Pelobacter seleniigenes DSM 18267: one gene and its partner. The protein of the gene in region 1 interacts with the protein of each later gene in a pairwise test. Links are inferred from orthologs where the notes say so. Each region holds a gene or a part of one and is shown in the gene's direction. Other genes may lie near its edges. The genes, in order: trkA and N909_RS0102080.

Region 1 (3,216 bases):
CCGAATTCATGGTTCGGGAACTGGGGCCGGAGACGCCCTGGCATGTCAGCCGATTCTTTCCCCAATACAAACAGAACGACCGCCCGCCGACTCCGCCGCAGACCATTCTGGAGGCGGTCGAAATCGGTCGCGCGGCCGGGCTGCAGTATATTTATCCGGGGAACCTGGCGCAGAAGACGCAAACCCGGTGCCCGGGTTGCGGGGCGGTGCTGATTGAACGAGATGGCTTCAGGGTTGGGCTGATGCGGGTGACGACAGCCAGCTGCTGTCCTGAATGTGGGGCTCAAGTCGGCGGCATCTGGGGTGATGCCGGACCCTAACCCGGAGGTGTTTGCGGTCGCCATACGGGACGCGAGTGACCTCCGTGACCTAGCTGTCTTGAGCTTTCAACCTCTGGAGATAGTCCTCCCACTCAATCGGCAGCATGCTCTGCTTCTGGCTGTTGCATTCCTTGCAGGCGGGCACACAGTTGCCTTTGCTGCTGCGGCCGCCGCGAACCAGGGGCACGATATGATCGAGGGTCAGCTCTTTGGGGGGAACGGCTTTCCCGCAATAATGACAGATCCCTTTGGCAATCTTGTTCTTCCACCAGTTCTGCTTGCGTAATTCACGTGCTTTGGCACGTTCCTGCCTGATCCGGCTTTCATCGATATCCAGAAAAAAGTCCACTCTTGCTCCCTTTGTTTATACTCTTCACCAGTGGGGGATTATTGCACAAAATGTGAATTTATGCGATCTTGACGAACTGTTGGGTGATGGCAAAAAGCGCTAGGGACGAGATAACTTATGAAAATTCTTATCGTCGGTTCCGGGCAGGTCGGTTACTTTCTGTGTGACCGGTTATCCCGTGAAGGGCATGAAGTGACCCTGGTTGATCAGAGCGAAGAGATCGTGCAGCGTGCTCAGGATCGCTTGAATGTCATGGGGGTGGTCGGTAACGGGGCCAGCGCCGAAATCCTTGAACAGGCCGGGATTAAGGAAGCGGAAATTTTTATCGCCGTCACCAATATCGATGAAGTTAATATCCTCGCCTGCCTGCTGGCCCGCGAATATCAGGTCGGGGTGCTGGTCGCCCGGACCAAGAATATCGAATACACCAGCCATAAGGCGGTTCTCTCCAAGGAAAAACTGGGGATCGATCTGCTCATCAACCCGGAAGACGCGGTCGCTGATGAGCTGACCAAACTCGCCTGCAACTCCAAGGCCTTTGACGTTGCCGAATTCGCCGAAGGGCAAATCCTCTTCCAGGGTTACCGGATTGGCCCGGAGAGTCCGCTCTGCGATCTGTCCCTGGCCGAACTCGGCGAACTGCGCGGCATGTACCGGTTTGTGGTGGTGGCCATCAGTCGCGGCAATACCACCATCATCCCCCGCGGTGACGATGTCATCCAGGACGGGGACCGCATTTATATCTTTGCGCCACAACCGGAGCTGCCCGCCATCAACTACCTGTTACAGGCCGAAGGGATCGATCAGCGTCGGGTGCGCAGGGCGTTTGTCCTCGGGGGCAGTCGGATCGGCCTGCAGGTGGCCCAGAACCTGGAAAAGCTCAATTTTCAGACCAAACTGGTCGAGAAAGATGAAGACCGCTGCTACAAGCTGGCCGAACAACTGCATAAGGCCGTGGTCATCAATGCGGAGGGGCTGGATGTCGAAACCTTGCTCGACGAAGGGTTGGCGGAGGCCGGAGTTTTTATTGCGGTCACCGACAATGACCAGACCAATATTCTGACCTGTCTGCTGGCCAAACAGCACAAGGCTCGGCGAACCCTGGCCTTGGTCAGCCAGCCGGAATTGATCGGCCTGGCCACCGAGCTCGGCATCGACGCTTGCATTTCGCCGCGCCTGGCCGCCGCCGGGGCGATCCTGAAATTCGTTCGGCGCGGCGACATCATCTCCCTGACCGCGGTGGAGGGGAGCAATTCCGAAGTTCTCGAGTTGGAGATCAAGAAAGACAGTGGCCTGCATGGCCGCACCCTGCAGGAGCTGCATTTCCCCAGGGGGGCCATTATCGGAGCGATCGTGCGGGGCGACAAGTATGATATCCCGACCGGCGACAGCACCCTGGAAGCAGGGGATCGGGTGGTGATTTTCACCTTGCCTGAGGCGCTGCAGAAAGTGGAAAGGTTTTTTGCCTGAATGAACCTGCTGCTGACCCTGCGCATCCTCGGTTCGCTGCTGCTTTTTCTGGGCGCAACCCTGTTTATCCCGCTGCCCTTCTCCCTCTACTATCAGGATGGTGTCTGGTCCGCGTTTGTTATTTCCGCCCTGATCTGCTGCGGGGTTGGCGGTTTGATTATGGCTGCCTGCCGGAGCCCTCAGGAACTGTCGGTCCGGGAAGGCTTTGCCGTGGTCACCTTCGGCTGGACGGTCTTTGCCGTATTCGGAGCTTTGCCCTATCTGCTGGCCGGGGCGATCCCTTCACCGCTGGATGCGATTTTCGAGACCATGAGCGGCTTTACCACCACCGGTTCGACCATCCTGCGCGAGATCGAACATCTGCCGCCGAGCCTGTTGTTCTGGCGGGCGCTGACCCACTGGCTGGGCGGAATGGGGATCATTGTGCTGTCCCTGGCCATTCTGCCGATGCTCGGGGTCGGCGGTATGCAGCTGTTCAAGGCCGAGGTCCCCGGACCGACGGCCGATCGGCTGAAACCGCGCATCCAGGACACCGCCAAGATGCTCTGGGGGGTCTATTTTCTGCTCACCTCGGTGGAGACCGTCCTGCTGATGTTTGGCGGGATGTCCTTCTTTGATGCCCTCTGTCATTCCTTTGCCACCCTCGCAACCGGCGGGTTTTCCACCCGCAACGCGTCGGTCGGGGCGTATAACAGCGGCTATATCGATGCGGTCGTTACCCTGTTCATGATTCTGGCCGGGGTCAACTTTGCCCTGCATTTCCAGGTGCTGCGCGGGCGGGTGCGGGATTTCTTCGGCAGCGAGGAATTGCGCGTCTATCTGGGCATCATTGTGGTTGCCACGGCGGTGGTCATGTACTTCAACTGGTCCGAAGATGTCTACCGCGGCCTGGTGGAAAACCTGCGTTATTCATCTTTCCAAGTGGCCTCGATTATCACCACCACCGGTTTCGGGACCGCTGATTTCGAACTCTGGCCGGTGGTGACCCAGTATATTCTGGTGCTGCTGATGTTTGTCGGCGGCTGCGCCGGCTCGACTGGTGGCGGTATGAAGGTCGCGCGGATTCTGCTGTTGTTC
Region 2 (3,313 bases), on another replicon or contig:
TCACCCAGAATGACGAGGGCCTGCCAAATCTGCGCATCAACTCCTTTTATCGCAACGCCCTGACCGATTCGAATGCGGTCGACAAAAAGGCCGGTGAATATATTCAGGATAAAATGCGTAGCGCGGTCTGGTTGATCAAGAGTATTCATCAGCGCCAGCGCACCATCTACAAAGTCACAAAAAGCATCGTCAAATTTCAAAGAGAGTTTTTCGACCATGGCATCGAATACCTCAAGCCTCTGGTGTTAAGGGATGTCGCAGAGGACATCGAGATGCACGAATCCACGGTCAGCAGGGTCACGACCAATAAATATGTGCAGACTCCACAGGGGCTTTTTGAACTGAAATTCTTTTTCAATAGCGGCATCAATACCGCCGATGGTGATGCCGTTGCTTCCGAAAGCGTGAAGAGCAAAATCAAAGAGATCATTGCCGCAGAAGATCCGAAGAAGCCCTATTCCGATCAGAAAATTGTTGCCTTGTTGAAAGACCAGGATATCAATATCGCTCGACGGACAGTCACCAAATACCGGGAAATGCTCGGGCTCGGTTCCTCGACGGAACGAAAACGGCTGTTTTGAATACGGATTAGGAATTCTGTTGCGGATAGAAGGATGTCTCAGGCGCCATTCTACGCTATAATCCAAAGAAGAGCCTGGCACTAGGCCGGAGCCTGTTACCGCAAGGAGGTTGTCTTATGCAAATTGCCGTTACCTTCCGTCATATGGAAAGCAGTGATGCCGTTCGTAGCTATGTGGAAGAGAAACTGGCCCGGGTCAAAAAGTATATTGACGAGCCGATTGACGCTCAAGTTGTTTTATCCGTTCAGAAAAAAATCTATCACCGTGCTGAAGTGACCATGGTGGCCAAGGGCCTGACCATGAAAAGCATGGAAGAAAAAGATGATATGTATGCTGCCATTGATCTGATGGTCGATAAAATTGAACGGCAGCTCAAAAAGTACAAGGAAAAATTAAAAGAACATAAAGGAACCACGGCCAATCAGCGGCTGGTTGAAAAATCGATTATCTCGGGACCGAGTGTTGATGACGGAGGCGGCAATCCGGAAATTATCCGCAGCCATTCGTTTTTTGTCAAACCGATGTCGGTTGAAGAAGCGGTGATGCAGATGGACCTGCTGGACAAAGAGTTCCTGGTTTTTACCGATGACCATTCCGAGGAGATGAATGTGGTTTACCGTCGCAAAGATGGCAACTACGGTTTGATCGTTCCTCAAGGAAGTTAACCATATTTGTGGATGCGGGTCTTTTCCCAGAAATGGGAAAAGACCCGTGCTTTTTTATTGCTGACCGAATAAGATTGTGATTATGAACATTTCTGAACTACTGAATCCCCAGGCTATCGTCGCTGATCTTAAGGCCAAGGACAAGACCGGAACTCTTGCCGAACTCACGGACGCGCTGATTGACTGTGAGCCCTCTCTGAACCGCGATGAGGTTATTGCTGTTCTGGAGGAGCGTGAAAAACTTGGCAGCACCGGGATCGGTGATGGGGTCGCCATTCCGCACGGCAAACTGGCGGGAATCCCGGAGCTGAAGCTGGTGTTCGGCCGGAGCAAGGGCGGGGTCGATTTTGAGTCGATGGATGGCCAGCCGGCCTACCTGTTTTTTCTGCTGATCGCTCCAGAGGAGTCCGTAGGCGTTCATCTGAAAACCCTGGCCAGGATTTCCAAGCTGCTGAAAGACTCCAAGGTGAGAAAAAAATTACTGGACGCTGCCGATCAGGATGCGATTTACCAGATTATTCTTGAAGAAGAGGGCTAACCTTCCTGATGCTTGCCTCCCGAATCCGCTAACTTTTTTAGGGCCATGCCCGTGGTTGATTGAATCCGAACCTTATGCCGAAGCTTTCGATACAGGACATTCTCGATGAAAAGGAAGCCGGTCTGAACCTGGAGCTGTTGGCCGGGGGGGCTGGCTTGGACAACTGTGTCTCCGTGCCAAGGATTCAAAAACCCGGCCTTGCGCTGGCCGGTTACATGAGCAGTCTGCATCCGGACCGGGTCCAGGTTTTGGGGACAACCGAACTGAGCTTTCTGGCGCATATGCCGGAAGAGAAAGCCCGCGAGCAGGTTCGAAAGCTGTGTCAATACCAGCTTTCCTGCCTGGTGATTACCAAAGGCCAGGAGGTTCCCGACTATCTCCTCGAAAGCGCCAATGCCGGGCGCACTCCGTTGTTGCGGACCGACCATCTCAGCTCCCATTTTATTTCCCTGATCACGCGTTTTCTCGAGGAACGGTTACTGCCGACCTCAACCCTGCACGGGGTTCTGCTCGATGTCCTCGGCATGGGGGTCCTGATTCAGGGGAAAAGCGGGATCGGCAAAAGCGAGTGCGCGCTGGAACTGATTTTACGTGGTTTTCGCCTGGTGGCGGATGATGTTGTCAAGGTCAGATTCAAGCTGCCTTCCGTTGTTTTCGGCGAAGGGATGGATCTGCTGCCTCACCATATGGAGGTTCGGGGGCTCGGTATCCTCAATATCAAACATCTGTTCGGGGTCGCGGCAATTCGCGGGCGGAAAAAAATCGATCTGGTTGTGGAACTGGTCGAGTGGGAGGATGATAAGGAGTACGACCGCCTGGGGATGGAGGATCAAACCTTCAACCTGCATGGGGTTGAGCTTCCGTTTGTCCGTATCCCCGTGGCACCGGGGCGAAATATCAGCACCATTGTCGAAGTTGCAGCGCGGAACCAACTGCTCAAAGAAATGGGTTATCACAGCGCCCGCGAATTTCAGGAATTGTTGGAAAAACGTATGGCTGAAGCGGCCCACCTGCACTCCCATTCGATTATCGGAGATGATTTGGAATGAGCCAGCGGCTGGTCATTATCACCGGGCTTTCCGGCTCCGGAAAATCGACGGCGGCGCGTGTACTTGAAGATCAGGGCTTTTTCGTAGTCGACAATCTGCCCCTGGTGATGCTGCCGGATTTTTTGCGGCGCGCTGAAGAAGGGCTGAATGCCGAATCTGACCTTGCGGTGGTCATTGATGTCCGTAATCGCGGTTTTCTGGTTGACCACGCCAGGATTTTTCAGGGGTTGGAAGAGGCCGGCTATCAGCTGGATATCCTGTTTTTCGAAGCCGCCGATGAGGTCCTGCAGCGCCGCTACTCGGAAACCCGCCGTTCTCATCCGTTGGCCCATTCGGAGTCGGTCCAGGCCGGGGTTCAGAGGGAGCGACAATATCTGCTGCGCTTGCGAAATGCGGCCACCAGGGTGATTGACAGCAGCAACCTGACCTCCCGGCAGTTACGGGATCTGGTGCTGTCTTTTCTGGGCGAAGAGCGGGAAC

Evidence for each region.
Region 2: the proteins of trkA (region 1) and N909_RS0102080 interact in binary tests that used the Escherichia coli proteins (3 or more experiments, as listed by UniProt). The link is inferred for Pelobacter seleniigenes DSM 18267 from one-to-one orthologs.

What each region holds. Positions count from the first base shown.
Region 1 is NZ_JOMG01000002.1:133,520-136,735, reverse strand. The notes cover bases 67-2,962. They hold trkA (Trk system potassium transporter TrkA), read left to right. Parts: upstream 67-786; coding sequence 787-2,139; downstream 2,140-2,962. Other genes in these bases: N909_RS0103255 (TrkH family potassium uptake protein), read left to right, coding at 2,140-2,962; N909_RS0103265 (HNH endonuclease), read right to left, coding at 370-669; amrS (AmmeMemoRadiSam system radical SAM enzyme), read left to right, coding at 67-320. Outside these bases: more of amrS, read left to right, coding at 1-66; more of N909_RS0103255, read left to right, coding at 2,963-3,216. UniProt on the Escherichia coli protein: Part of the constitutive potassium transport systems TrkG and TrkH. May regulate the transport activity of TrkG and TrkH systems. Binds to NAD(+) and NADH.
Region 2 is NZ_JOMG01000001.1:468,903-472,215, reverse strand. What follows is about bases 64-3,056. They hold N909_RS0102080 (PTS sugar transporter subunit IIA), read left to right. Parts: upstream 64-1,328; coding sequence 1,329-1,784; downstream 1,785-3,056. Other genes in these bases: rapZ (RNase adapter RapZ), read left to right, coding at 2,830-3,056; hprK (HPr(Ser) kinase/phosphatase), read left to right, coding at 1,859-2,833; hpf (ribosome hibernation-promoting factor, HPF/YfiA family), read left to right, coding at 698-1,246; rpoN (RNA polymerase factor sigma-54), read left to right, coding at 64-581. In the rest of the region: more of rpoN, read left to right, coding at 1-63; more of rapZ, read left to right, coding at 3,057-3,313. UniProt on the Escherichia coli protein: Seems to have a role in regulating nitrogen assimilation.